One region of the Alicycliphilus sp. T452 genome, then DNA from elsewhere that is predicted to be linked to it. Evidence: predicted binding sites of a transcription regulator. Region 1 holds the regulator's gene; the other holds the start of a gene.

What was found. Region 1 encodes NrdR, which represses ribonucleotide reductase genes. Its sites were predicted from a motif close to CACNANATNTNGTG; they were not measured.
Region 2: a site for NrdR is predicted at 3,793-3,806, ahead of ACX12L_RS02825 (ribonucleoside-diphosphate reductase subunit alpha). Genes of this name have one in related genera too.

Annotation. Positions count from the first base shown of each region.
Region 1 covers NZ_JBTNEH010000019.1:30,434-38,124, forward strand. The annotation lists gene ACX12L_RS16425 (DUF748 domain-containing protein) at 1-799, opposite strand, end outside; gene ACX12L_RS16430 (hypothetical protein) at 993-1,277, shown strand; gene ACX12L_RS16435 (lytic transglycosylase domain-containing protein) at 1,520-2,341, shown strand; ZMP/ZTP riboswitch at 2,385-2,546, shown strand; gene glyA (serine hydroxymethyltransferase) at 2,583-3,827, shown strand; gene nrdR (transcriptional regulator NrdR) at 3,853-4,302, shown strand; gene aroC (chorismate synthase) at 4,364-5,458, opposite strand; gene ACX12L_RS16455 (CBS domain-containing protein) at 5,552-6,007, opposite strand; gene ACX12L_RS16460 (O-acetylhomoserine aminocarboxypropyltransferase) at 6,107-7,408, shown strand; gene ACX12L_RS16465 (alpha/beta fold hydrolase) at 7,408-7,691, shown strand, end outside.
Region 2 covers NZ_JBTNEH010000002.1:266,654-274,344, forward strand. The annotation lists gene ACX12L_RS02810 (sensor histidine kinase) at 1-1,579, shown strand, start outside; gene ACX12L_RS02815 (sigma-54-dependent transcriptional regulator) at 1,596-3,083, shown strand; gene ampD (1,6-anhydro-N-acetylmuramyl-L-alanine amidase AmpD) at 3,067-3,648, shown strand; gene ACX12L_RS02825 (ribonucleoside-diphosphate reductase subunit alpha) at 3,933-6,845, shown strand; gene ACX12L_RS02830 (ribonucleotide-diphosphate reductase subunit beta) at 6,984-7,691, shown strand, end outside.

The sequences.
Region 1 (7,691 bases):
TCAGGTCGGCGTCGAGCACCCCGGCTTGGAGCCGCACCGGCACACGGCTCGGCATGTAGCCGCTGAAGGGCCCGAGGTCGAAGCCATCGACGTGCAGGTTGACCTCGGTCTGCCGGTTCTGGGCGAACGGGGTCGTCCGGGCGGCGGTGTCGAAGGCGCTGCCGTTCAGCTCGAAGGCCAGCCTGGGCGTGACCTTGACCTCGCGGTCCGCAGAGAAATTGCTCAGGAACGGTACATCGATGCGGAGCCCGCGCAGCGTGTGGACCTTGCCCACCGTCCGGTCGTCGAAATCCAGGGCCCCGCCGCGCAGCGCGAGGTTGTAGAGCGCAAAGCGCGGCGGCCGTGCCTCGCCGTCCTGGGTCTTCGGCTGCTGGGCAAGGCGGTTCAGCACGTCGTCGAAGTCGTAGTGTCCGGGAGCGGTCTGCGTGACGTGGATCACCGGCTCGTCCACCTGCACCGCATCGATCACCGGCGCGAGCCGCCACAGCGACTGCAGCTCCGCATCTATATAGATACGCGCTACCTGGATCTGGGGAGCCTTGCCATCCCCGGAGGCAACGGACAGCCCATGGACCGTGGCCTCCAGCGTCCATGGCAGGAACTCCACCTTGGAGACCGTCACCTTGCGCCCCAGGGCCTCCGAAGCATGCCGCTCGATCTGCGAGCGCGCGATGGGCGGAACGACGAGCCAGGCCAGCAGCCAGAGCCCCAGCAGACAGGCCAGGAACCACGCCGCCCGCCGGGCCCACCGATGGCTTTTGATAGTTTGTATGACTTGCGACACGCGATACCCGCTCAGTTCAGCTTCGGACGCTATTGAATCAGTGAACGTCCACGTGTCAGTGTAAATAAGTGCAAAAAGAAAGCCCGGTGGACGGAGTCTTTCCGTGCACCGGGCTTGACGGCAGACGCAACGGTCTTTTGCCATCGTTTGCACCGCGGAGAGGATCGTCCCCGGTGCAGGAGGCAAGGTATTGCCTCCTGGGTTTGCCTTGGAAGCGAGTGACCTGTTGCTTGATGCGGCACTGCGTGCCTTCCATCCAGATGGTTTCGCCTCTTCCGGCGGATGCCTGAATCGCTCAGGCGCCTCAAAGGTAGCAAATCTCCGCGCACTCTCCAACAGCTTTCGTCAATGGCAGCAGCGCATCGATTGCAAGTTTCATTTCGCGGCGCCTGCTGCATTCGACTACAGCCCCTCCACTGCGGTCGAAGTGCCAATTTCTGCGTTCACAAACAGTATTGTAATTATTTTTTTATATAAAAATAATGTTTATTAGTGTTGACTATGCATTTAGTGACCTCCTAGAATCCGCCAGCCTTCAAAACGCAGATCCGTAATAACCCTAGCTGCTGCCCTTCGGCACCGGCTAAGACAGTCCGCAAGTTCCCATGGCATGGCCGGTCATGGCACGGACTGGACGGCATACCAGCCCAGGCAGAAGGCCTGGCAAGACCGAGTCCACCCAAGCGCCCCTGCAGGCGCTGCGCCTTCCGGGACTCGACTCAGAAAGGAAAAGCTATGACAGCGTCAGGAAAAATCATTGCCGGCGTGCGCACAGTTGCCGCCGATGTGGTCAATGGTCTTCTTGAAGTGACACACAACGGCTTCGCCCTGCTCGGGCTGGCAGTCGTCTTCGCGGCCGTCACGCTGACGGCGCGCCCGGACCTGCGCCAAATAGGCGAAGACGAGCTGCGCGGCTGGCTGCATGCGCGCCAGGTCGCGGAGGACGGCTTCCCGCTGGAGCCGGCCGCAAGCGACCGCGCCATGGCCCTCAACCCCAGCGAGCTGCCGCGCGAGCAGGCGGCCGTGGCCTATTGGCTCAGCAAGAAATACCGCGTGGCGCCCGAACCCCTGGCGGCCCTGGTGACCGAGGCCTACGACATCGGCGCGCGCACCAAGCTCGATCCCACGCTGATCCTGGCCATCATCGCCGTGGAGTCGAGTTTCAACCCGTTCGCGCAAAGCGCCGTCGGCGCGCAGGGCCTGATGCAGGTGATGACCCGCGTGCACACCGACAAGTACGAGGGTTTCGGAGGCCAGTTCGCCGCGTTCGACCCCGTGGCCAACCTGCGCGTGGGCGTGAAGGTGCTGCAGGAGTGCATAGCGCGCGCGGGCTCGCTCGAAGGCGGCCTGCGCTACTACGTGGGTGCCGCCAACCTCCCGGACGACGGCGGTTACGCGGCCAAGGTGCTGGCCGAGCATTTCCGCCTGCGCCAGGTGGCGGGCGAGCGCAGGACCGCCAAGCCGGTGCTCTCCACCAAGGCCCCGGCGGCGCCCGAGGCCGCGCCGGCAGCGCAGCCCGCGGGCGAGAAAGTGGCCCTGCTCGACGGCGGCCTCTGAGGCCGCGCCGGCGCCGTGGGAGACGGGCGCCGTCAGCTACACTAGCGGGGTACGCAACTGGCGATAGGCGCGCAAGGCCCCCGGGCCCCGCCGCTGACGTGGAGACCGGCAGAAAGCCCTGTTTTTCTGCAAACCACTGGGGAGCGTGCCGCGCGGATGAGCAGCCAAGCCCCGCAGCGATCCGTCGTTCGCCTGGGCAGCCCTTGATTGCCAAGGGACACTGAGAGTTCATAGGACTGCCATGTATCAACGCACTATTCTTGTCGAACAAACCGATCCCGAGGTGTGGGCCGCCATCCAGGCCGAGAACCGCCGCCAGGAAGAGCACATCGAGCTGATTGCCAGCGAGAACTACGCCTCTCCCGCCGTCATGGCCGCGCAGGGTTCGCAGCTGACCAACAAGTACGCCGAGGGCTACCCGGGCAAGCGCTACTACGGCGGCTGCGAGAACGTGGACGTGATCGAGCAGCTGGCCATCGACCGCATCAAGCAGCTCTTCGGCGCCGAGGCCGCCAACGTGCAGCCCAACTCGGGCTCGCAGGCCAACCAGGCCGTGCTGATGGCCTTCCTCAAGCCCGGCGACACCATCCTGGGCATGAGCCTGGCCGAGGGCGGCCACCTGACGCACGGCATGGCGCTGAACATGAGCGGCAAGTGGTTCAACGTGGTCTCCTACGGCCTCGATGAGAAGGAAGAGATCGACTACGACGCGTTCGAGGCCAAGGCCCGCGAGCACAAACCCAAGCTCATCATCGGCGGCGCATCGGCCTACGCGCTGCGCATCGACTTCGAGCGCATGGCGCGCGTGGCGAAGGAAGTCGGCGCCATCTTCTGGGTGGACATCGCCCACTACGCGGGCCTGGTGGTCGCGGGCGAGTACCCCAACCCCGTGCCGCATGCCGACGTGGTGACATCCACCACGCACAAGAGCCTGCGCGGCCCGCGCGGCGGCATCATCCTGATGAAGGCCGAGCACGAGAAGGCCATCAACTCCGCGATCTTCCCCGGCCTGCAGGGCGGCCCGCTGGAGCACGTGATCGCCGCCAAGGCCGTGGCCTTCAAGGAGGCGCTGTCGCCCGAGTTCAAGGCCTACCAGCAGCAGGTGGCGAAGAACGCCAAGGTGTTCGCCGAGACGCTGACCCAGCGCGGCCTGCGCATCGTGAGCGGCCGCACCGAGAGCCACGTGATGCTGGTGGACCTGCGCGCCAAGGGCATCACCGGCAAGGCCGCCGAGGCGGCGCTGGGCAAGGCCCACATCACCATCAACAAGAACGCCATCCCCAACGACCCCGAGAAGCCCATGGTGACCAGCGGCATCCGCGTGGGCACGCCCGCAATCACCACGCGCGGCTTCAAGGAAGAGGAAACGCGGCTCACCGCCAACCTGCTGGCCGATGTGCTGGAGAACCCCGACGACGAGGCGCACCTGGCCGCCGTGCGCGCCAAGGTCAACGCGCTGACCAGCCGCTTCCCGGTCTACCGCTGATCGCGCGAGCGCAGGCGCTGCCGCGATGAAGTGCCCCTTCTGCAGCCACCAGGACACCCAGGTCATCGAGACCCGGGTGTCCGAGGACGGGGACTGCATCCGCCGCAGGCGCCAGTGCGGCGCCTGCGAAAAGCGCTTCACCACCTATGAGCGGCCGGAAGTCAATTTCCCCGCCGTCGTCAAGAAGGACGGCCGCCGCGTCGAATACGACCGCCACAAGCTGCTCGGCTCCTTCAAGCTGGCGCTGCGCAAGCGCCCGGTGAGCACGGTGCAGATCGATTCGGCCATCGAGCGCATCGAAGAGAAGCTGCTGCACCTGGGCCAGCGCGAGGTGATCTCCAGCCGCATCGGTGAACTGGTCATGCGCGAGCTCAAGAAGCTCGACAAGGTGGCCTACATACGCTACGCCAGCGTGTACCGCAGCTTCGAGGATATCGACGAGTTCCGCGCGCTCGTCGACGAAGTGCGCAAGTAAAGACGCTATTCTTTAGATAGCTGCCAGCGCTTACCCATCAAGCGCTGGAGCCGTTTTTCGTTCAAATACTGGCAGGAATGGGCGGCACCGCCTGCCGCACGTCGCCGCACTGCGCGCGCTGGCGCAGCGCGTGGTCCATGAGCACCAGCGCCAGGAGCGCCTCGGCGATCGGGGCGGCGCGTATGCCCACGCAGGGGTCGTGGCGGCCCTTGGTGATCACCTGGATGCTCTGGCCGTGAATGTCCACGGACTCGCGCGGGCTGATGATGGAGCTGGTGGGCTTGATGGCGATCGACACCTCGATGTCCTGCCCCGTGCTGATGCCGCCCAGCACCCCGCCCGCGTTGTTGCCGGCAAAGCCCTGGGGCGTGAGCGAGTCGCCGTGCGTGGTGCCGCGCTGGGCCACGCTGGCGAAGCCCGCGCCGATCTCCACGCCCTTGACGGCGTTCAGGCCCATCATCGCGTGGGCGATGTCCGCGTCGAGCTTGTCGTAGAGCGGCTCGCCCAGGCCCACGGGCACACCCGTGGCCTGCACGCGGATGCGCGCGCCGCACGAGTCGCCGCTCTTGCGCAGCGCATCCATGTAGTCCTCGTAGGCCTGCACGTCGGCCACGGGGGCGAAGAACGGGTTGTTGGGCACATGGTCCCAGCCCTCGAACGGGATGGGCAGCTCGCCCAGCTGCGTCATGCAGGCGCGAAAACGCGTGCCGTACTTCTCGGCCAGCCACTTCTTGGCCACGGCGCCGGCCGCCACGGTGGGCGCCGTCAGGCGCGCGGACGAGCGCCCGCCGCCGCGCGGGTCGCGCAGGCCGTACTTGTGCCAGTAGGCGTAGTCGGCATGGCCCGGGCGGAAGCTCTGGGCGATGTCGCCGTAGTCCTTGCTGCGCTGGTCCTGGTTGCGGATCAGGAGCGCGATCGGCGTGCCGGTGGTCCTGCCCTCGTAGACGCCCGAGAGGATCTCCACCGCGTCGGGCTCGTTGCGCTGCGTGACGTGGCGGCTGGTGCCCGGGCGGCGCCGGTCCAGGTCGGCCTGGATGTCGGCCTCGCAAAGCGCCATGCCGGGCGGGCAGCCGTCGATCACGCAGCCGATCGCCGGGCCGTGGGACTCACCGAAGTTGGTGACGCAGAAAAGGGTGCCAAGTGTGTTGCCGCTCATAGGGGCGTGATTATCCCAGAGCGGTTGCGGCTATGAAAGAAGTAGCTGCCGGCGCCCGCCACACAAGCACCGGGAGCCAATTGGGCATAAAAGTCAATTCGCGGGGGGCGATTCTTCCTGCGGCCAGTCGCGGATGTAGGCCTTGAGCAGCTTGTTCTCGAAGTTCTGGCTGTCCACCACGGCCTTGGCCACGTCGTAGAAGCTCACCACGCCCATGAGCATGCGCTTGTCCATCACCGGCATGTAGCGCGCGTGCTGGCCCAGCATCATGCGGCGCACCTCGTCCATGTCGGTCTCCAGCGTGCAGGTCAGCGGCGCGTCGTCCATCGCCGTGCGCACCAGCATCGTGCCCACGGCGCCGTCGTTCTTCACCAGCACCTGGATCAGTTCGCGGAAGGTCAGCATGCCCACCAGGTCGCCGTGCTCCATGACCACCAGCGAGCCTATGTCCCTCTCGGCCATGGTCTGCACCGCGCGGATGAGCGGCTCGTCGGGGTGCACGGTGTAGAGGGTGTTGCCTTTGAGGCGCAGGATGTCGCTGACTTTCATGGGATATCTCCGAATGGTTCTGCAGGCGCTGCGTGCAGCCCTATCCGCCGGGAAATATAGCCCACAATGGCGCGCAGATTCACCACTTTGGAGATATGGATGCCCGGATACTCCGACCCCGGCTTCGACACACTCGCGCTGCATGCGGGCGCGCGGCCCGATCCCGCCACGGGCGCGCGCGCCGTACCCATCCACCTGACGACCTCGTTCGTCTTCGAGTCGAGCGACCATGCCGCCGCCCTGTTCAACATGGAGCGCCCCGGCCATGTGTACAGCCGCATCAGCAACCCCACCAACGCCGTGCTGGAGCAGCGCGTGGCCGCGCTCGAAGGCGGCGTGGGCGCGATCGCCACGGCCAGCGGCCAGGCGGCGCTGCATCTGGCAGTCTGCACGCTGATGGGCGCGGGCGGGCACATCGTGGCCAGCACGGCCCTCTACGGCGGGTCGCAGAACCTGCTCAACTACACGCTGCGGCGCTTCGGCATAGAGACCAGCTTCGTCAAGCCCGGCGACCTCGCCGGCTGGCGCGCCGCCGTGCGGCCCAACACGCGCCTCTTCTTCGGCGAGACCGTGGGCAACCCCGGGCTGGAGGTGCTGGACATTCCCGCCGTGTCGCAGATCGCCCACGAAGCCGGCGTCCCGCTGCTGGTCGATTCCACCCTCACCTCGCCCTGGCTCATCCGGCCCCTGGAGCATGGCGCGGACCTGGTCTACCACTCGGCCACCAAGTTCCTCTCGGGCCACGGCACGGTGATCGGCGGCGTGCTGGTCGATGGCGGCAGCTTCGACTGGGAGGCCTCGGGGCGCTTTCCCGAACTGACCCAGGCCTACGACGGTTTCCACGGCATGGTGTTCGCCGAGGAGAGCACCGTGGGCGCCTTCCTGCTGCGCGCGCGCCGCGAGGGCCTGCGCGACTTCGGCGCCTGCATGAGCCCGCACACGGCCTGGCTGATCCTGCAGGGCATAGAGACCCTGCCGCTGCGCATGGAACGCCACATGCGCAACACCGAGCGCGTGGTGCAGTTCCTGGCCAGCCACCCGTTCGTGGCGCGCGTGGGCCACCCGCTGCTCGAATCGCACCCCAGCCACCAGCTCGCGCAGCGGCTGCTGCCACGCGGCGCGGGCTCGGTGTTCAGCTTCGACCTCAAGGGCAGCCGCGGGCAGGGCAAGAAGTTCATCGAGGCGCTCAAGCTCTTCAGCCACCTGGCCAACGTGGGCGACTGCCGCAGCCTGGTGATCCACCCGGCCAGCACCACGCACCACCGCCTGGACGACGAAGCGCTGGCCGCCGCGGGCATAGGCCAGGGCACGATACGCCTGTCGATCGGCCTGGAGGACGCCGGCGACCTGATCGACGACCTGCAGCGCGCGCTCAAGGCCGCAGAAAAAGCGGGGGCGTGATGTACGTCGACGTCAACGGCGCGCAGGCCTACTGCTACACCGGCGGCAAGCCCCTGGAGCCGGGCAGGCCTACGGTGGTCTTCATCCACGGCGTACTCAACGACCACAGCGTCTGGGCGCTGCAAAGCCGCTACCTGGCCCACCACGGCTGGAACGTGCTGGCCGTGGACCTGCCCGGCCACAGCAAGAGCGCGGGCGAGGCACCCGCCAGCGTGGAGCAGGCGGCCGGCTTCATCGTCGCCCTGCTCGACACGCTGGGCATCCAGCGGGCGGCGCTGGTGGG
Region 2 (7,691 bases), on a different contig from region 1:
GGTGCTGAACCAGGCCATAGAGCCCGCGCTGCTGGCGACCAGCTTCGGCTACCTGATCGCGGCCACCCTGCTGCGGGTGTTCGGCGCCGGCACGCCGCCCGATCCGCGCCCGGGCATCCAGTGGCTGCCCTCGATCGGGGTGGACATCGCGCTCGTCGGCCTGCTGCAGATACTGCACCAGTCGGGCAGCATGAACTTCACGCCGCTGTTCGGCCTGCCCATCTTGATGGCCGGCGTGCTGGGCACGCTGACGCTGGCCCTGGGCACCACCGCGGGCGTGACCCTGCTGCTGCTGGCCTGGGCCTGGTGGCTGGGCAGCCAGGGCGGGGGCGACGCCACGCAGCGCTACCTGCAGACGGCGGTGACGGGCACGGGCTATTTCCTGGTGGCCTACCTGGTACACCTGCTGGCGGCCAGGCTCACCAGCGAGCAGCAGATGGCACGGCGCAGCCAGATGGATGCGCGCACGCAGACCGCCGTGAGCGCCCTGGTCATGCAGCACGTGGCCGACGGCGTGCTGGTGCTGGACCGCCAGGGCCAGGTGCGCCTGGCCAACCCCGCAGCCCTGCTGCTGCTGGGCCCCGCGGCCAAGACCTCCACGCCCTTCGCGCTGGAGCGCACCCCGGCCGGGCAGTCCCTGATGGATCTGGCGCGGCAGACGTTCCGGCAGGAGCAGCCCCAGCACGCCGACGTGAACATCCTGCACGAAGGCCAAAGCCCCATGGGCCTGCGCATCCGCACCTGGCTCACCCGCACGCAGCCGGCCTCCGGCGCATCGGACGAGGAGCCGCTGTGCGTGATGTTCCTGCACGACCTGCGCGAGATGGAGGCGCGCCTGCGCACCGAGAAGCTGGCCGCGATGGGCCGCATGTCGGCCGCGGTGGCGCACGAGATACGCAACCCGCTGGCGGCCATCGTCCAGGCCAACGAGCTGCTGGACGAGGACCTGAGCGACCCCGGCCACAAGCGCCTGGCCCACATGGTGCGGCAGAACGCCGAACGGCTGGTGCGCATCTCCGAGGACGTGCTCGACATCGCCCGGGTGCAGCACCAGATCGGCCATGCGCCCTCGTCCACGCTGGCCCTGGACGCCACGGTGCTGCAGGCCTGGAACGACTGGCAGGCGCACGACCCCGCCCGCCGGCAGGGGTGCCTGGAGCTGAACGCGGGCGCGGCCCAGGTGGAGTTCGACGCCGAGCACCTGCGCCGGGTGCTGGTGAACCTGCTGGACAACGCGCTGCGCTACATGGGGCAGGAGCCCGACTCGCTGTGCCTGAGCACGAGTGCCACGGCCGCGGGCCAGGTCAGGCTGCAGGTCTGGAGCGATGGCGCGCCGCTGGACAAGTCCGTGGAGCGGCACCTGTTCGAACCCTTCTTCTCGTCGGAGAGCCGCTCCAGCGGCCTGGGCCTGTACATCTGCCGGCAGCTGTGCCAGCGCCACGGCGCGGCCATCGCCTACCAGCGCGCCAACCGGGCGCTGGCGCGCGGCACCGTGGCGGGCAATGCCTTCAGCGTCACGTTCCGCAGCGCCACGCGCCCTGCGGAGAGCTCCTCACTGTTTGACACAATCGTGGTCTGACACGCTCGCCGGTTCCATGAACGCCACCGCCACCGCCGCATCCATCCTCGTCGTCGACGACGAGCCCGACCTGCGCACGCTCTACGAGCTGACGCTGCTGCGCGAGGGCTACCGCGTGGAGACCGCCGCCAGCGTGGCCGAGGCGCGCGAGCAGTTGCAGCGCCGCAGGTTCGACGCCGTGATCACCGACATGCGGCTGCCCGACGGCCTGGGGCTGGACCTGCTGTACGACCTGCGCGAGCAGCAGCGGCGCGAGCGCTGCGTGGTCATGACGGCCTACGGCTCGGCCGAGAACGCCGTGGAGGCGCTGCGCTCGGGAGCGTTCGACTACCTGACCAAGCCCGTGGACCTCAAGCAGTTCCGCTCGGTCGTGGCCTCGGCCATCCAGGGCACGGGCGGCGTGCTGCCCGCCGCCACGCCCCCCCGCACGCCCGCGCAGGAGCCGGACGCGGACAACCCGGTGCTCGCGCGCCTGATCGGCGAGTCCGAGGCCATGCGCAACGTCAAGCAGCGCATCGCCAAGGTGGCGCGCAGCATGGCGCCCGTGCTGATCCGCGGCGAATCGGGCACGGGCAAGGAGCTGGTGGCGCGCGCCCTGCATGCCAGCAGCCAGCGCGCCGACGGTCCGCTGGTCGCGGTGAACTGCGGCGCCATTCCCGAGAACCTGCTCGAAGCCGAGTTCTTCGGCGCGCGCAAGGGCTCCTACACCGGCTCGACCAGCGACCGCGAGGGCTACTTCCAGGCCGCCCGCGGCGGGACCTTGTTCCTGGACGAGATCGGCGACCTGCCGTTGCCCATGCAGTCCAAGCTGCTGCGCGCCATCCAGGAGCGCAGCATCCGCCCGCTGGGCTCCACGCAGGAAGAGACCGTGGACGTGCGCATCGTCAGCGCCACGCACCGCGACCTTGCGGCCGACGTGCAGGCCGGGCGCTTTCGCCAGGACCTGTACTACCGCCTGAACGTGATCGAGCTCCTGATCCCGCCGCTGCGCGAGCGGCGCGAGGACCTGCCCGCGCTGTGCGAGGCGCTGCTCGCCCGCATCGAGCAGGAATCGGGCACCCCCGTGCCGCGCCTGAGCGGCGCCGCGCTGCAGCGCATCGCCCAGCACCCGCTCACGGGCAATGTGCGCGAACTGGAAAACCTGCTGCACCGCGCCGTGGCCCTGAGCGACGGGAACGAACTGCAGGTGGAACACCCCGCTGCCGCCACCGCGGAGGTCGCCGCCGCCGTCCCCGCGCCCCCGCACCCAACGCCACCGGAGGCCGGCACGCCCCCCGCGCCGCCACCCGCCGCCAGCGAAGAGCCCCCCTTGCCCAGCGACCTGCAGGCCTGGCTGGACCAGCATGAGCGCGAAATCCTCGTGCGCGCCCTGCGCGAGACGGGCTTCAATCGCACGGCCACGGCGGCGCGCCTGGGCATCAGCCTGCGCCAGATCCGCTACCGCATCGACCGGCTCAACATCGCCATGCCGCAGGACGGCGACAGCCATGGCGAAGCACAGTAGGCCGGGCCCGCCATGGCAAGGCGGCTGGTACCTGCCCGCGCGCCGCGTGCGCTCGCCCAACCACGGCGCACGGCCGGCGGGCGCCCTCATCGACCTGGTCGTCGTGCACTCCATCAGCCTGCCGCCGGGCCAGTACGGCGGCACGGCGGTGCAGCAGCTGTTCACCAACCGGCTCGACTGGGACGCTCACCCCTACTTCCAGAGCATCCGCGGGCTGGAGGTCTCGGCCCATTTCTTCATTGCCCGCGACGGCCGGCTGTGGCAGTTCGTGGACGCCGATCGGCGGGCCTGGCATGCCGGGCGCTCGCACTACCGCGGGCGCGACGCCTGCAATGACGACTCCATCGGCGTGGAGCTCGAAGGCCTGGAGGGCCGGGCATTCGAAGAGCCCCAATACCGCAGCCTGACCCGCCTGTGCGCCGCCCTGGCGCGGCGCTACCCCATCGGCTACATCGCCGGGCACGAACACATCGCGCCCCACCGCAAGAACGACCCCGGCCCGGGATTCGAGTGGCGGCGGCTGCGATCGGCCTTCGCGGGCTCGGGCATCCTGTTCCCTCCTTGAGACATGGCGCGCGCCTGCGCGCCAAAAACGCCGCAGACACGCGCCGCCATTGGCATGCGCGCGCCCGGGCCCCATGCGGCAAGGGCCTGGCACGGCATCGCCTTCCGGGAAGCCGTTCCTCCCGACACCCTTCATACGGATATACACTACCTGTAGTGTCTTGAGTACTTCGAACACCATATGTATAGTGTTCGATAAGACATCAACCGCACCCCTCACCGAGGCCCGCCGGCTGTCTTTCCCGGCGCGCCACCCCCCCTGACGACACACCAAAGAGGAAACCCATGCAAGTTTCGTCCATTCACGCCGACACCGCGCCTTCCACGCAGCCCCATGCCGCAGGCACACCCGCCACCGACGCCTCGGGCGGCGTCTTCAGCCACTACCAGATCATCCGCCGCAACGGCGCCGTCGTCCCCTTCGAGCCGCAGAAGATCGCCGTGGCCATGATGAAGGCGTTTCTCGCCGTGCACGGCACGCAGGGCGCGGCGTCCGCCAGCGTGCGCGAGGTGGTGGACGAGCTCACCCAGGCCGTGGTGCGCGCCCTGATGCGCTCTCGCCCGAGCGGCGGCACCTTCCACATCGAGGACGTGCAGGACCAGGTGGAACTGGGCCTGATGCGCGGCAGCCACCACGAGGTGGCGCGCGCCTACGTGCTGTACCGCGAGCGCCGCGCGCAGGAACGCGCGCAGAAGAAAGAGCAGCTGCTGCCCCAGATGCCGGCACTGTATGTGCTGGACAAGGGCCAGCGCGTCGAGCTCGACATCCTGCGCCTGCAGGCGCTGATCGAGTCCGCCTGCGCCAACCTGGGCAAAGACGTCCAGGCCGCGCCCATCGCCGCCGAGACCCTGCGCAACCTGTACGACGGCGTGCCCATGGACGAGGTCTACAAGGCCTCCATTCTTGCGGCCCGCACCCTGATCGAGAAGGACCCCGGCTACACCTATGCCACCGCACGCCTGCTGCTGCACACCATCGTGCGCGAGGTGCTGGGCCACGACGTGGCGCCCGCCGACATGGCGGCGGCCTATGCCGGCAGCTTTCCCCAGTTCATCCGCCAGGGCGTGGACAACGAGCTGCTGGACCCGCGCCTGCTGGACTTCGACCTGCAGCGCCTGGGCCAGGCACTGCAGGCCGAGCGCGACCAGCAGTTCGACTACCTGGGCCTGCAGACGCTGTACGACCGCTACTTCCTGCACGTGCGCAAGACGCGCATCGAGCTGCCCCAGGCCTTCTTCATGCGCGTGGCCATGGGCCTGGCGCTGCGGGAGGGCGACCCTAAAACGACGGGATCGGCGCGCGCCATCGAGTTCTACGAGCTGCTGTCCTCCTTCGACTTCATGAGCAGCACGCCCACGCTGTTCAACAGCGGCACGCTGCGCTCGCAGCTGTCCTCGTGCTACCTGACCACGGTGCCCGACGAGCTCGGCGGCATCTACGAGTCCATCAAGGAAAACGCGCTGCTGTCCAAGTTCGCCGGCGGCCTGGGCAACGACTGGACGCGCGTGCGCGCCCTCGGCGCGCGCATCAAGGGCACGAACGGCGAGTCGCAGGGCGTGGTGCCCTTCCTCAAGGTGGTCAACGACACGGCCGTGGCCGTGAACCAGGGCGGCAAGCGCAAGGGCGCCGTATGCGCCTACCTGGAGAGCTGGCACCTGGACGTCGAGGAATTCCTGGAGCTGCGCAAGAACACCGGCGACGACCGGCGACGCACGCACGACATGAACACGGCCAACTGGATCCCCGACCTGTTCATGAAGCGCGTGATGGACAAGGGCCAGTGGACGCTGTTCTCGCCCTCCGACGTGCCCGACCTGCACGACCTGTATGGCCAGGCCTTCGAGCGCGCCTACACCGCCTACGAGGCCAAGGTGGACAGCGGCGAGCTGCAGCTCTTCAAGCGCGTGCCGGCCGTTGACCTGTGGCGCAAGATGCTCTCGATGCTGTTCGAGACGGGCCACCCCTGGATCACCTTCAAGGACCCCTGCAACATCCGCTCGCCGCAGCAGCACGTGGGCGTGGTGCACAGCTCCAACCTGTGCACCGAGATCACGCTCAACACCAGCGACACCGAGACGGCCGTGTGCAACCTGGGCTCGGTGAACCTCGCGCGCCACCTCAAGGACGGCGCCATCGACCACGGCAAGCTGCGCAAGACCGTGGGCACGGCCATGCGCATGCTCGACAACGTCATCGACATCAACTACTACGCCGTGGACAAGGCGCGCGACTCCAACCTGCGCCACCGCCCCGTGGGCCTGGGCCTGATGGGCTTCCAGGACGCGCTGTACGAGCTGCGCATCCCCTACTCCAGCGACGCGGCCGTGACCTTCGCCGACGAGTCGATGGAAGCCATCTGCTACTACGCCTACCGGGCCTCGACCGAGCTCGCCAGGGAGCGCGGCAGCTATTCGAGCTACGAAGGCTCGCTGTGGTCCAAGGGCATCCTGCCGCTCGACTCGCTGGAACTGCTGGCCAGGGAGCGCGGCGGCTACGTCGAGGTGGACCGCACCACGCGCCTGGACTGGGACGCCCTGCGCGGCAAGATCGCGCAGGACGGCATGCGCAACTCCAACTGCATCGCCATCGCGCCCACGGCCACCATCTCCAACATCGTGGGCGTGGACGCCTCCATCGAGCCCTCGTTCGGCAACCTGTCGGTCAAGTCCAACCTGTCGGGCGAGTTCACCGTCATCAACCAGTACCTGGTGCGCGACCTGAAGAAGCTGGGCCTGTGGGACGACGTGATGCTCATGGACCTCAAGCACTTCAAGGGCTCGCTGCATGCGATCGACCGCGTGCCGCAGGACGTCAAGGCCCTGTACGCCACGGCCTTCGAGGTCGCGCCCACCTGGCTCGTGGAGGCTGCGGCGCGCCGCCAGAAATGGATAGACCAGGCCCAGAGCCTGAACATCTACATGGCCGGCGCCTCGGGCAAGAAGCTCGACGAGACCTACAAGCTCGCCTGGGTGCGCGGCCTCAAGACCACCTACTACCTGCGCACGCAAAGCGCCACGCACGTGGAGATGAGCACCGTGAACACGCGCCAGCTCAACGCGGTTTCCGCGGGCACCGACTCGCAGTCCGGCGCGCTCAACGCGGCAGCTGCGGCGGCCCAGGCGCAGGCAGGCGCATTGCCCGCCACCGACGTGAAGTTCTGCGCCATCGACGACCCATCCTGCGAGGCCTGCCAGTGAATTCGCCGCGCATGCGGACGGGCGCGGGCCCATCCACCGCGTCCACCTGTGTGGTGAAGCAACAAATCACCGCCTGGCAACGCTTCAGTGCTTTTCATTTTGGAGCACTGCTCCCATAATCCAACCACGGGAAATCCTATGCTCACCTGGGACGACGAAGTCAAGCCCTCATCGCCAAAGTTCATGGACGGCAGCCGCGCAATCGGCCGCCCGGTCGAGCCGCCGCCGACGGCTCTCGATACCCCCGCGCTGCAACCCGTCGAAAGCACCGCTGCACGCACGCCGGCATCCGCTGCCGCGCAACACCGCCGCGTGTCCGCGGTCGACAAGCGCATCATCAACGGCCAGACGGATGTGAATCAGCTGGTGCCGTTCAAATACAAGTGGGCCTGGGAGAAATACCTGGCCACCTGCGCCAACCACTGGATGCCGCAGGAAATCAACATGACGCGCGACATCGCCCTGTGGAAGGACCCCAACGGCCTGACCGAGGACGAGCGCCGCATCGTCAAGCGCAACCTGGGTTTCTTCGTGACGGCCGACTCGCTTGCCGCGAACAACATCGTGCTGGGCACCTACCGCCACATCACGGCCCCGGAGTGCCGCCAGTTCCTGCTGCGCCAGGCCTTCGAGGAAGCGATCCACACGCACGCCTACCAGTACATCGTCGAGTCGCTGGGCCTCGACGAAGGCGAGATCTTCAACGCCTACAACGAGGTCGAGTCCATCCGCGCCAAGGACGAGTTCCTGATCCCCTTCATCGAGGCGATCATGGATCCGGCCTTCAAAACCGGCACGCCCGAGAACGACCAGACGCTGCTCAAGTCGCTGATCGTTTTCGCCTGC